DNA from 2 places in the Nocardiopsis gilva YIM 90087 genome. Region 2 is predicted to be linked to the other one. Evidence: riboswitches for the same ligand, from Rfam matches in the RefSeq annotation. Region 2 holds a riboswitch; the other holds the start of a gene.
The links. Region 2 has a riboswitch for thiamine pyrophosphate ahead of thiD (bifunctional hydroxymethylpyrimidine kinase/phosphomethylpyrimidine kinase). Riboswitches for the same ligand answer to the same signal wherever they lie in the genome.
Positions count from the first base shown of each region.

Region 1: linked by a shared signal. The riboswitch ahead of CDO52_RS22675 (ECF transporter S component) and the one ahead of thiD (bifunctional hydroxymethylpyrimidine kinase/phosphomethylpyrimidine kinase) in region 2 are both predicted to bind thiamine pyrophosphate.

Region 1 is NZ_CP022753.1:5,095,886-5,102,818, reverse strand. Features, by position in the region: gene glgP (alpha-glucan family phosphorylase) at 258-2,876, shown strand; TPP riboswitch at 3,056-3,163, shown strand; gene CDO52_RS22675 (ECF transporter S component) at 3,377-3,949, shown strand; gene CDO52_RS22670 (ABC transporter ATP-binding protein) at 3,946-5,484, shown strand; gene CDO52_RS22665 (energy-coupling factor transporter transmembrane component T family protein) at 5,481-6,344, shown strand; gene CDO52_RS22660 (hypothetical protein) at 6,492-6,933, shown strand, end outside.
Region 2 is NZ_CP022753.1:4,756,093-4,763,025, forward strand. Features, by position in the region: gene CDO52_RS21260 (SGNH/GDSL hydrolase family protein) at 1-1,019, shown strand, start outside; gene rocD (ornithine--oxo-acid transaminase) at 1,133-2,410, opposite strand; gene CDO52_RS21270 (DUF368 domain-containing protein) at 2,899-3,873, shown strand; TPP riboswitch at 3,903-4,022, shown strand; gene thiD (bifunctional hydroxymethylpyrimidine kinase/phosphomethylpyrimidine kinase) at 4,011-4,844, shown strand; gene CDO52_RS21280 (alanine/glycine:cation symporter family protein) at 4,983-6,401, opposite strand; gene CDO52_RS21285 (DUF6457 domain-containing protein) at 6,628-6,879, opposite strand.

The sequences.
Region 1 (6,933 bases), 340 kb from region 2:
AAGCGGTCGTGTGTCCCTAGTGGGAGCAATCGTCACATTGGCTTCGCGGGTGGCCATAATCGGTTAAATGGGTGTGTCGCGTGTGCGGGGTGATCATGGAGTGGCGAGCCAGAAGAGTGGTCTGTCCCGGATATTCCGGTTTGCGACATACGGGGAAAAGCGCCGCAGAAACCTGGAAGTTAAGATTTTGACGTGTTCGTTGAATAAAGGCCTAAGGGGGTCGCGTAACCGCGCCGAATTGACTAGCCTCACGCTCCGTGAAGGCGATTCGCAGATTTACCGTCCGTACCGTCCTCCCCGACGAACTCGCCCCGCTGGGCCGACTCGCCGCGAACCTCCGCTGGGCCTGGCACCCGGCGACCCGCGAGGTCTTCGCCGCGATCGATCCCGAGGTGTGGGAGAGCGTCGGCCAGGATCCGTTCCGCATGCTCGGCGAGGTCGGTGGGGAGCGGTTCGCCGCGCTCGCCCGCGATGAGGAGTTCCGCGCCCGTCTGCGCGAGGCCGCCGCCGACCTCGACACCTACCTCACCGGACCACGTTGGTATCAGGGCCTGTCCCAGCCGCCCTCGGGCATCGCCTACTTCTCGGCCGAATACGGCCTGACCGCCGCCCTGCCCCAGTACTCCGGCGGACTGGGCATCCTCGCCGGCGACCACCTCAAGAGCGCCAGCGACCTGGGCCTACCGCTCATCGGCGTCGGTCTGCTCTACCGGCACGGCTACTTCACCCAGACCCTCTCGCCCGAGGGCTGGCAGCTGGAGGGCTACCCGGAGATCGACCCGCGCGGACTGCCCATGAGCCGCCTGTCCGACGCCGCGGGGGAACCCGTGTGCATCGGCGTCGACATGGCGGACGGCCGCCGCATCACCGCGCACGTGTGGGTGGTCCGCGTCGGACGCGTCCCGCTGCTGCTCCTGGACGCGTGCCACGAGGGCAACGACCCGGAGCTGCGCGGCATCACCGACCGCCTCTACGGGGGCGGGAGCGAGCACCGGCTGCGCCAGGAGCTGCTGCTCGGCATCGGCGGGGTCCGGGCGGTCCGCGTCTACTGCGAGCAGACCGGCGACCCCCGCCCCGAGGTCTTCCACATGAACGAGGGGCACGCCGGGTTCCTCGGCCTGGAACGCGTCCGCGAGTACATCGACGAGGCCGGACTGACCTTCGACGAGGCGGCCGAGGCCACCCGTGCGGGCACGGTCTTCACCACCCATACGCCGGTGTCCGCCGGGATCGACCGCCTGCCGCGCGACCTCGTCGAGCGGCACTTCACCGCCGACGTCTCCGCGACACCGGGTGTCCCGCGCGACCGCGTCATGGAGCTCGGCACAGAGGACTACGCGGGCGGTGACCCCGCGGTGTTCAACATGGCCGTGATGGGCATGCGGCTGGCGCAGCGCGTCAACGGCGTCAGCGAACTGCACGGGGCCGTCGCCCGGGACATGTTCCAGGGGCTGTGGTCGGGCTTCGACGCCGCCGAGGTGCCCATCACCTCCATCACCAACGGCGTGCACGCGCGCACCTGGGTGGCGGATGAGGCCCAGCGGATGGCGGGGCGCATGGTGCAGGACTCCGCCGAGTTCACCCACTCCGAAGGGTGGCGCAAGATTACCGACGCCGACGAGGCGGATCTGTGGGAGATGCGCCGCACGCTGCGCTCCCGCCTGGTCGCCGACACGCGGGAGCGGCTGCGCGCCTCCTGGCGGCAGCGGGGGGCCAGTTCGGCCGAGCTGGGCTGGATCGACGACGTCCTCGACCCCGACATCCTGACCATCGGATTCGCCCGCCGGGTGCCCTCCTACAAGCGGCTCACCCTCATGCTGCGCGATCGCGACCGGCTCAAGTCGATGCTGCTCGACCCGGATCGCCCGGTGCAGATCGTCATCGCGGGCAAGGCCCACCCGGCCGACGAGGGCGGCAAGCGCCTCATCCAGGAGATCGTGCGCTTCACCGACGACCCGCGGGTGCGCCACCGCATCGTCTTCCTGCCCGACTACGACATGGCACTGGCGCGCTCCCTGGTCCAGGGCTGCGACGTGTGGCTGAACAACCCGCTGCGCCCACTGGAGGCCTGCGGCACCTCGGGCATGAAGGCCGCGCTCAACGGCGGGCTCAACCTGTCCGTCCGCGACGGCTGGTGGGCGGAGTGGTTCGACGGCTCCAACGGGTGGGCCATCCCCACGGCCGACGGCGTGCGCGACCCCGACCGCCGTGACGAGCTGGAGGCGGCGGCCCTGTACGACCTGATCGAGGGCGAGGTCGCGCCGCAGTTCTACGACCGCGATGAGGAGGGCCTGCCCAACCGCTGGCTGGAGATGGTCAAGCACACCCTCGTCTCGCTCGGCCCCAAGGTGCTGGCCACGCGCATGGTGCAGGAGTACGTCACCCGCCTCTACCAGGGGGCGGCCGACTCCTCCCGCCGGTTGGCGGGCGAGGACATGAACGGTGCGCGCGAACTCGCCGAGTGGAAGCGCCGGGTTCGCAAGGCCTGGCCGGGGGTGCGCATCGAACACGTGGAGGTGGTGGGAATGGAAGACCCACCCCAGGTCGGCGGCGAGATGCAGGTGCACACCACCCTCGGGCTGGCCGGACTGGCGCCCGAGGACATCCAGGTGGAGGTCGCCATCGGCCGGGTCACCGGCGACGAGCGGCTGGTGGAACCGGTCGTGGCCGACCTGGAGGTGGTCGGCGAGCCCGATGGGAGCGAGGGGCCGCTGGTGCGCTACGCGGGCTCCGTCCCCCTCCGGCGCGCCGGAACGTGCGGCTACACCGTGCGCGTCCTGCCCGCCCACCCCATGCTGGCCGACCCCGCCGAGATGGGCCTGGTCGTGGTCCCGCAGCCGCCCGAGACCATGGACGACGGAATGGTGCTGCGGTAGCGGTCGCGGCGTAGGCGGTACCTCGTGTGTCGGGCCGGTCGGTCATCTGTGATCCGACCGGCCCTGCGGCGTTGTCAAGGGCTCCCTGTCGACAATCTCGCGCCTCAGCGGTTGGAGAATCCCACGTTGCCTATCTCCACGCGGAGTCACCCATAATGGAATGAACTGCCAGAACGGCAGGGAACCGACAGGGGAGCGCTTCGGCGCTGAGAGTGCGGGATGGAACCGCAGACCCTTACACACCTGATCCGGGTCATGCCGGCGAAGGAAGTCGTAGGATCCGTCGGCCGTGGAATCGGTCGGCGCGCGGATGCGCGCCTCGATCCCGGCCCTCTTGGCACTTCGCGCCCTCTCGTGTGCTGACACGAAGGGACAGGAACACCGCCGTGGGAACCTCATCCACGCCTGGAGCAACCTCCACGACCAAATCCACCGGAACCGGTGTGCTGAACGCAGTCGCCACCCGCGCCGCCGCTCTGCGGCGGCGCATCGCCGAGTTCATGGGCGTTTCCGGTGTCCGCTGGCGCACCGTCGACATCGTCGTCGCCGCCGTCCTGGGCGTCGCCATCGGCGTCATCTTCTGGGTCTGGGGGATGCTGTGGGCATCCACCACCCCCCTCTTCCTCTTCTTCCCGCCCGCGCAGGCGGTGATCTACGGCGTGTGGCTGCTGCCCGGCGTGCTGGGGATGCTCATCATCCGCAAGCCCGGCGCCGGTGTGCTCACCTCGGTCGCGGCGGCGACGGTCTCGATGCTGCTCGGTACCGAATGGGGACTGATGGTCCTGCTCGCGGGGCTGCTGCAGGGACTGCTGCCCGAGGTGGTCTTCACGCTCGGCCGTTTCCGCCGCTGGGGGATGGGGATCTCCGTGCTCGCCGGTGCCGCCGCCGGGCTCGCGCCGACCGTCATGGACCTCGCCCTCTACTACGCCGCCTGGCCGGTCACCTTCATGGCCGCCTACGGGGTCATCGTGGTGCTCAGCGCCGCCGTCATCGCCGGTGTCGGCGGTCGCCTGCTGACCACGGCGCTGGCCCGCGCTGGCGCCCTCACCCCCTTCCCCTCGGCACGCGGATGAGCGGGGGCGGGGCCGCGGTTCGGCTCTCCGGATGGGGGTGGCGGCACGGTGCCCGCGACGCGTGGGCGCTGCGCGGCGTCGACCTGACGATCGAGCCGGGGGAGCGGGTCCTGCTCCTCGGGGCCTCCGGGGCGGGCAAGAGCACCCTGCTGCACGCCCTCGCCGGACTCACCGGCCCCGACGCCGCCATCTCCGGGGAGCAGGAGGGGACGCTCCTCGTCGACGGCGAGCACGCCGACCGCCGCCGCGGCGACATCGGCCTGGTCAGCCAGGACCCGGAGACCCAACTCGTGATGGCGCGGAGCGGCGACGACGTCGCCTTCGGTCTGGAGAACCGCGCCGTCGCGCGCGCGGACATCTGGCCGCGCGTGCACGCCGCGCTGGACCAGGTGGGGTTCCCCTATGGCATGGCGCGGTCGACCGCCGCGCTGTCCGGCGGCGAGAAGCAGCGGCTGGTCATCGCCGGGACGCTGGCGATGAACCCGCGCCTCCTGCTGCTCGATGAGCCCACCGCCAACCTCGACCCGGCCGGGGCGCGCCTCGTCCGCGAGGTGGTGGCGGACCTGGTCGCCACCACCGAGGCGACGCTGGTGCTGGTCGAGCACCGGGTGGCCGACGTGGTCGGACTGGTGGACCGTGTCGTCGTCCTCGAACCGGGCGGCGGCGTCATCGCGGACGGCGCGCCGGGCACTGTCTTCGCCACCCACGGCGCCCATCTCGCCGAGCAGGGCGTGTGGGTGCCCGGTCACGAACCCCGAGCCGAGCAACGGCCCGTCGCATGTTCGTCGCCCGCGTCGCCGCTCATCGAGGCGGTCGATCTCGTCGCCCGCACACCCGAAGCGCTCGGGCCGGGCACCGGCCCGCCCGCGACGATCCTCGACGGGGCGGCCGCTGCGGTCACCTCCGCGTCGGCCACCGCTCTGACCGGACCCAACGGGTCGGGCAAGTCCACTCTGCTGATGCTGCTGGCCGGGCTCACCGCGCCGCATGGTGGCGCGGTCGAGCCGCGCGGCGCCCTGGCAGCCATCGACGAGCGCCCGCTGATCCGCTGGCCCGCCCGCAGGCTCGCCCGTCACCTGGGCACGGTCTTCCAGCACGCCGAGGACCAGTTCGTCACCGGCACCGTCCGCGACGAGCTCGCCTTCGCCCCGCGGCGCACCGGGCTGAGCGAGCGCGAGGCGGCGGCGTGGGTGGAGGAACTGCTGGAGCGGCTGCGCCTGACCGGTCTCGCCGACGTCCACCCCAACACGCTCTCCGGTGGCGAGAAGCGCCGACTCTCGGTCGCGACGGCCCTCAGCTCCGGACCGGCCCACGCGCCCGACGTGCTGCTGCTGGACGAGCCGACCTTCGGCCAGGACACCCGAACCTGGTCCGAGCTGGTGACCCTGCTCGCCGACCTCCGGAGCGAGGGGCGGGCGATCGTCATGGCCACGCACGACACCCTGCTGCTCGACCGGTTCACCGACATTGAACTGCGCGTGGGCGACGGCCGCGTCACCCCGGCCCCATCGGCCGAACGGGAGGCCACACGATGACCACACACCCGACCGAACCGCACGCTCCCCACACGCGAGCCACCAGCTCGCCACCGTCGGTCGCTCCCCACGAGCCCACGGCCCTGCCGCGTGACGAGCCCGCACCCCCTCCCGCCGGCGAGCGCGCGGCCCGTCCCGCCGCACGGGCGTGGCTGCGCCGCGCGAACCCGGCCGCGAAGGTGGTGGCCGCACTGATGGTGACCGCGGCGCTGATCCCGACGGTCGATCCGGTCACCCCGGGCGTCGTGCTGGCCGCCATCGCGCTCCTCCTCCCCTTCGCGGGGATCCCCCGGCGTACCGCCGTCACCCTCGGCGGCCCGCTGCTCCTGGCCGCATTCTCGGTCGGGGTGGTCAACCTGGTCTTCGGCGAGGACGGCCCGCTCACCGCGTTCGGGCTGGCCGTGCGCCTGCTGGCCATCGCCCTGCCCGGGGTGCTGGTGGCGGCGACCAGTGAGCCCACCGAGCTGACCGACGCGCTGGTGCAACGGCTCAAGGTCCCCGAACGCCCGGCGATGGGCGTGCTGGCGGCGCTGCGGCTGATTCCCCTGCTCGCCGACCAGTGGCGCACGCTCACCCTGGCCCGCCGCGCCCGCGGACTGGAAGCGGGACGCAACCCGTTGACCGCGGCCACGATCTTCACCGGCAAGGCCTTCGCCCTCCTGGTGCGCTCCATCCGCACCGGCACCCTGCTCGCCACCGCCATGGACGCCCGCGCCTTCGGCACCGGACCACGCACCCGCGCCCGCGAGAGTGTCTGGCGCCGCTCCGACACCTGGCTCCTCGTCACAACCGCGGCGCTGCTGGTGGCCGCCCACGCCCTGTCCCTCTCCCTGGGCACCTGGAAGCCGCTGTTCATGTGAGCCCGGCAGTGGGTTCTCACCGTTAGGTGACAAACCACTGCCCCCGCTCGGGAATCCCAGCAAAGGACTCCGCCCGCTTCTCAAGCGCGTGGAAGGCTGGTCCTCCCGTCCTTGGAGACGTACGCGACGATGGATCCGATTCTCAGTGTGACGCTGATCGCTGCGGCCGGAGGCTCGATTCGGGGCCTCCTCGACCTGTACTCGGCGGTCCTGGCCTGGCAATCGGCTCGCAACAAGCACATCAAGGAGGGGGGTGAACCGAGCGAACGTCCGTCCTTCAGCGCCAGCTGTGACCTCGCCCCCGATCTGCTGGCCGCGGTGTTCCACGTCGTTCTGGGCGCGTTCGCGGGGTTCGTCCTCGTCCTGACCGGGCAGATCGAGTCCTCGTTGATGGCGCTTCTGGCCGGAGCGGCGGCTCCGGCTCTGCTTCAGCAGATGGTCACGGTCAAATGGCGCCTCGTACAGGCGCGGGCCTTCGGCTTGGATGGGGCGGTCAGACCGGCAGGTTCGCACAGCCCGCCCAAGGGAGCCCGCGTCGCTCGGCAAGGCGACGGAGTCGTCGGCGGCCGACGGTGGGAGGAGGGATCCC
Region 2 (6,933 bases):
TCACCCGCACCGGCATGCTGGGCCTGTGGTGCGAGGTCACGGGCCGCGGGTGTGCCGAGCAGCCGCCCCCGCCCGACGACGCCCCCGAGGTCCCCGACTGGCGGGTGGAGATGTCCCCGGTGGATGCCGCCACCTGGGGCCACTATGTCGCGCTGGGCGACTCCTACTCCTCGGGTGACGGAGCGGGCGACTACCTTCCTGGCACCGCGAAGTCCGGCGGCTGCTGGCGGTCGGCCAACGCCTACCCGCAGCGGATCCTCAGCGCCTACGACTTCGCCGGTGACCTCGGCTTCGTCGCCTGCAGCTCGCAGAAGGGCCGCGCCATGCTGAAGGAGGTCGGCTCGGCCGACTCCCAGCTCGACCGGATCACCCCGCACACGTCCCTGATCACCCTGGGCGTCGGCGGCAACGACCTGGGGTTCACGCCGGTGCTGCGCACGTGCATGGTGCGGCTGCCGCTGGTGGAGGCCGACGCCTGCACCGGCCAGGAGAAGGACGTCGAGAAGCGGATGGAGAAGTTCAAGGCGACCTTCGACGACCTGCTCGCCGAGATCCGCGACCGGGCGCCGGACGCGCGCGTCGTCGTGCTCGGGTATCCGCGGCTGTTCCCCGCGAAGCCCCAGGGGATGTACTACACACTGACCGTCGGCGACCAGAAGTGGCTCAACGACACGATCAAGCGGTTCAACCTCCAGCTGGAGAACGCCGTGAACCGGGCCGACGCCGAGATCGCCGACGAGAGCCAGGTCGGCAGCGTGGAGTTCGTCGACATCTACACGGTGTTCAAGGGGCACGAGGTGGACGCCGAGGAGCCGTGGCTCAACGGGGTCCTGATCCGCGACCTGAGCGAGGGCATCAAGGTGGATCGGAGCACCTTCCATCCCACCGCGGCGGGGCAGGCGGCGTTCACCGACCGCGTGGCCGAGCGCATCGCCTCCGGACCCGGCCGCGCGCTGTACGTCACGCGCGACACCCTCGACAACGCCGATCCCGACGTGCTGGTCGCCGAGGTCGAGTAGGACGTACCGGCCTCCGCCCCGTCCCAGGTGCGGACGGACGGGACGGAGGCCGGGCCAAACCGCTGTCCCGGGCCGGTTCCGGCCGCGGGGAAGTGCCGGTCAGGGGCCGCGCGCTAGCCCTTCTCCGCGCGCAGTTCGGCCAGGACCTCACCGAACCGGTCCAGCGCCCAGTTCAGGTCGTCCTCGGTGACGACGAGGGACGGCGAGAGCCGGACCGTCGAGCCGTGCGTGTCCTTGACCAGGACGCCCTTCTTGGCGAGCCGCTCGCACAGCTCCCGCCCGCTGGCCAGGGACTCGTCGACGTCGACCCCCGCCCACAGCCCGATGCTGCGCGCGGCCACCGCGCCGTTGCCGACGAACTCCTTGATCCGGGTGCCCAGCACCTCGCCGAGCCGCTGGGCGTTGTCCAGGTAGGGCCCCTCCCGCAGCATCCGCACGACGGTGCGGCCCATCGCCGCGGCCATCGGGTTTCCGCCGAAGGTGCTGCCGTGCTGGCCCGGCTGGATCACGCCGAGGACGTCCTCGTCGGCGACCATGGCCGAGACGGGGAGGATGCCGCCGCCCAGGGCCTTGCCGAAGAGGTAGGCGTCGGGGATGACGCCGGTGTGCTCGCAGGCCGTCACGGTGCCGGTGCGGCCGAGGGCCGACTGCACCTCGTCGGCGATGAACAGCACCCGGTTGTCGTCGCAGATCTCCCTGATGCGGGGGAGGTAGTCCGGGGGCGGCACGATGACCCCGGCCTCGCCCTGCACGGGCTCGACGATGACCGCGGCCGTGGTCGCGTCGATGGCCGACGCGATCGCGTCGGCGTCGCCGTAGGGGACCACGCGGAAGCCGGGGGTGTAGGGACCGAAGCCGCCGTAGGCGTCGGGGTCCTCGGAGAAGGAGATGATGGTGGTGGTGCGGCCGTGGAAGTTGCCGCCCGCGACGATGATCGTGGCCTGCCCGTCGGGGACGCCCTTGACGTCGTAGGCCCACCGGCGGGCCACCTTGACCGCGGTCTCCACCGCCTCGGCGCCGGTGTTCATGGGCAGCACCTTCTCCTTGCCGACGAGGTCGGCGAGGGCGGTGACCCAGGGGCCGAACTGGTCGTGGTAGAAGGCGCGGCTGGTGAGCGTCACCCGGTCGAGCTGGTGGTGTGCGGCCGCCAGCAGGTCGGGGTTGCTGTGGCCGAAGTTGGTCGCGGAGTATCCGGCGAGACAGTCGAGGTAGCGGCGGCCCTCGACGTCGGTGACCCACGCGCCCTCGCCTTCGGCGATGACAACGGGCAGGGGGTTGTAGTTGTGCGCCGAGTGTGCCTCGGCCAGTCCGATGTGGTCGCTACTCGAAATGACGGGACCGGTGTGATCCCCACCGGCCGTGTATTCGCCCAGACTGCGGGTGTCGCTCATCCAGGTTTCCCTTCGATCGCCGTTGATCGGAACAGCAGTGATCGTTATTCGATTTTCAGATACCCGTTCGGTTAACGCACGAAGCACCGCCTCAGGCGGACTCCAGCAGGAGAACAGATGGTGCCCCCGATGCACAAGAGGCGGCACGTGCCGCTCCCCACCAGCCCCATCCGGGACCCTGGGCATCGCGGAATCGTTCCCTCATCACATTCCTCCCCCGTCTCCGCGGCGCCGCACGCCGCGGACGTCGTGTCGTACCGGGGCGTCCCCTACGCCTCCCGGCTTCCCGACGCGTCGACGCGACTACTACCCATACGATGCCGGTACACACGGGGCCGCGTCACAGCATCGTGTCCGAAACTTCCCCACACAGCGCCGAACCGTCCCCCTCGGCCGCCCCTAGACTGGGGGCGCACCGCCCGCGGCGGCGGTCGCCCAGCTCACTTGCTCCCATTTCCTCCCGCACCCATTCAGACGAAACGCGAGACATGGCGAAGTCAGTCGGTACTCACCTCTTCAACGCGTTCCGCGGCGCCCTCATCGGGACCGCGGAGGTGGTCCCCGGCGTCAGTGGCGGCACCGTCGCACTGATCGTGGGCATCTACGAAAACCTCATCACCTCCGCGGGCCACGCGGTGAACGGAATCCGGCTGGCAGCCGGCGACCTGCCGCGCGGCCGTGGCGGCGCGCGCGCCGCCGAGGAGTTCCGCAAGGCCGACTGGGGCGCCATCATCGCCGTGCTGATCGGCATGGTCCTGGCCGCCCTTGTCGCCGCCAAGTTCCTGGCCCCGCTGGTCGAGCACGAGCAGCAGTACGCCTACGCGGTCTTCTTCGGCCTGATCCTGGCCTCGCTGTGGGTGCCCTACAGCGGCTCCGGGCGCACCTGGAGGCCCGGCGACTACCTGGTGGCACTGGCCGTCGCGGCGGTGACGTTCCTGCTCACCGGCCTGCCCCCGGCCCACGTCGAACCCAACTTCTTCATCGTCGTCGGCGCCGCGGCCATCGCCGTCTGCGCGCTGGTCCTGCCCGGCGTCTCCGGCTCGTTCATCCTGCTCACCTTCGGCCTGTACACGGCCACGATGGACGCGCTGAACGCCCGCGACTTCGGCTACATCGGGACGTTCGCGCTGGGCGCGATCATCGGCCTGGCGTTCTTCGTCAAGCTGCTGCAGTGGCTCATGGAGAGCTACCACCACATCACGCTGGTCGTCCTGACCGGACTGATGGCCGGTTCGCTGCGCGCGCTGTGGCCGTGGCAGGACGAGCACCGCACGCTGCAGGCGCCGCAGGGCGATATTCCGGTCACCGTCGCCCTGGCGGTTCTGGGCTTCGCGGTCGTCGTCGCCGTGCTGCTCTTCGAACGGCGTGTCCAGGCCCGGCGGCAGGGTGCCGCGAACGGGGCCGGTCAGACTCGGGGCCGCCACCGCTCGGCCGACCCGGTCGACTCGGCCGAGCGCGGCTGACGGGCACCCCGACAACTCCATCCAACGTCCATCACGGCGCGGGGTGCCGGGAGACGATCACCCGCTGGTGATCAGCCGTCCCGGCTGAGAGCACACCCGTCGAACCTGATCTAGCTCGTACTAGCGAAGGAACGCCAATGAGCGGCTACAACATCCTGTCCATCGCCGGCAGCGACCCCAGCGGGGGCGCCGGCATCCAGGCCGACCTGAAGACCTTCTCCGCGCTCGGCGGCTACGGGATGACGGTCATCACCGCCCTGACCGCCCAGTCCACGAGCGGTGTCACCGGCGTGCACGCCGTCCCCGCGGAGTTCGTCTCGGCGCAGCTCGACACGCTGCTCACCGACGCGCGGGTGGACGCGGTGAAGATCGGGATGCTGTCCGACACGGGCGTCATCGGCGCGGTCGCCGCGGCCATCGACCACTACGCGCTGCGCAACGTGGTGCTCGACCCGGTGATGGTCGCCAAGAGCGGCGACCGGCTGCTGGCGCCCGAGGCGGTGGCGGGGGTCCGCGACGAGCTCCTCCCGCGCGCCGATCTCATCACGCCCAACATCCCCGAGGCCGCCGAACTCCTCGGCGCGGACGAGGCCGGCAGCATCGAGACGATGGGTGCCCAGGCCGAGCGCCTCCTCGTTCTGGGCGCCCGCCGCGTGCTGCTGAAGGGCGGCCACCTCGGCGGCGCGGACAGCGGCCACAGCACCGACCTCCTGGTCGAACCGGACTGGCCGCCGCGGACCTTCACCGCCGAGCGCGTCCGCACGCACAACACCCACGGCACGGGCTGCACCCTGTCCTCCGCCATCGCCGCCCTCCTCCCCCAGCGCGACGACGTCCCCGCGGCCGTGCGGGACGCCAAGGAGTACCTCACCGAGGCCCTGCGCCACGCCGACGAACTCGACGCGGGCCGCGGCAAGGGCCCGGTCCACCACTTCCACGCGTGGTGGGGCGCTGTCGCGGCCGACCACTAAGGCTTCCCCCACGGCCCTCGCCCGTTTCCCCGTTGATCTCGGGGATATCGACCGAATATCGGCGAGTATTCGGTCGATATCCCCGAGATCAACGAAGGCCCCGCCCCGCGTGGTCTGCGGGGCGGGGCCTGGAACGGGTCACTGCTGGCGGACGTCGGGGACCTTGATGTCCGGGTTCTTCCAGTCGGGGTTGCTGAAGTACCTCTGCGTCTCCTGGACGATGACCGGGGAGAGCAGCAGCAGGCCGATCAGGTTGGGCAGCGCCATCAGGCCGTTGGCGATGTCGCTGGCCACCCAGATGACGTCCAGGGAGGCCACGGCACCGACGTAGATCATGGCGACGAACACCACGCGGTAGACGGGCACGCCCCTGTGGCCGACGAGGAAGTCGATGCAGCGCTCGCCGTAGTAGGACCAGCCGAGGATGGTGGTGAAGGCGAAGACCGCGACGGAGATGGCCACGATGTAGCCGCCCATGGCGCCCAGGCCGGGTGTGATGGCCGACAGGCCGCTCTGCAGCGCCTCGGAGGTCATCTGGGCGCCGTCGCCGGTGCCGTCCTCCTCCCAGACGCCGGTGACGATGATGACCAGGCAGGTCATGGTGACGACGATGAGCGTGTCGATGAACGTCTGGGTCATCGAGACCATCGCCTGGCGCACCGGCTGGTCGGTCTTGGCCGCGGCGGCCGCGATGGCGCCGGTGCCCAGGCCCGACTCGTTGGAGAAGATGCCGCGCGCCACGCCGGCCTGGATCACGACGAACACGGAGGCCGCGCCGCCGCCGGCGGCGGCCTGCCCGGTGAAGGCGTCGGTCAGGACGAGCGCCAGCGCCGCGGGGATGTCGCCGACGTGCACGATCAGCACGGTCAGAGTGATGCCGATGTAGAGCACGATCATGATCGGCACGATCCCGGCGGCCACGCGGCCGATGCTCTTGATACCGCCGAGGATGACCGTGCCCGCGATGATCACCATCGCGACACCGGCCACCCAGGTCGGAACGCCCCAGACGTTGTTGAGCTGCTGCGAGACGGTGTTGGCCTGGGTGCCGTTGCCGATACCGAAGGCCGCGATGGCGCCGAACACGGCGAAGAGGACGCCCAGCGCCAGGCCCAGCCCGCCGGGAAGACCGTGGCGGAGGTAGAACATGGGGCCGCCGCTCTGCTTGCCCACGCTGTCCACCTGCCGGTACTTCACGCCCAGCAGCGCCTCGCTGTACTTGGTGGCCATACCGACGAGGCCGGTCATCCACATCCAGAACAGGGCACCGGGACCGCCCATGCCGATCGCCAGCGCGGCACCGGCGATGTTGCCGACACCCACCGTGGCGGCCAGCGCGGTGCTCAGCGCCTGGTAGTGCGAGATGTCGCCCTGGACGCCCTCGGCCTCCTTGCGGCGGACCAGTGCCAGCCAGAGGGCGTGGAAGAGCTTGTGGAACTGCAGCAGCCGCAGTCGGATCGTCAGGAACAACCCAGTGAGCAGCAGCAACGGGATGAGGACGTACTCACTCCAGATAATGCCGGAGAGGGTGTCCAGCATGTCCGTGAGTTGATCCATGGACGAACTCCCTATGTGTTCGAGCGAGGGGGTAAGGATCCGCCGCCCTCCGCCCGGGTGAGGACGGGGTAGGGCGACGACGGCACGACGCACCGCCGCGATCAACGTGATGCAACGCACTGCCACATTTACCTGGTTTTTTGACCGGTTTCGTCACGTATGCGTCACGTTTCATCCTCGGACTGGTCGCTTCTGCGTTCTGTAACAGGCGTATGACCAGCGGAATTCACGGCGTGTCGGGCGACTCCGGCGCCTGGGCGAGCGCCAGACGGCTGAGCACGGCCGCCGCCTCCACAGGGTCGGCTCCTCGGCCGACGGCGACACCGAGCAGGTAGGTGGTCAGGGGCGCCGCCGGGCGGGCGACCGAGTGCGCGGCGTCCCGGGCGAGGTCCAGGATCCGATCGACGTCGCCCTTGCCGATCTCCTCTCCCAGCTCCAGCTCGGCACTGACGAGCTCTGCCCATTCGACGAGGGTCATGCGGCGCTCCTGATCCGTGGACGCGTGATTGGCGACAGCTCGCGATCCTACGGC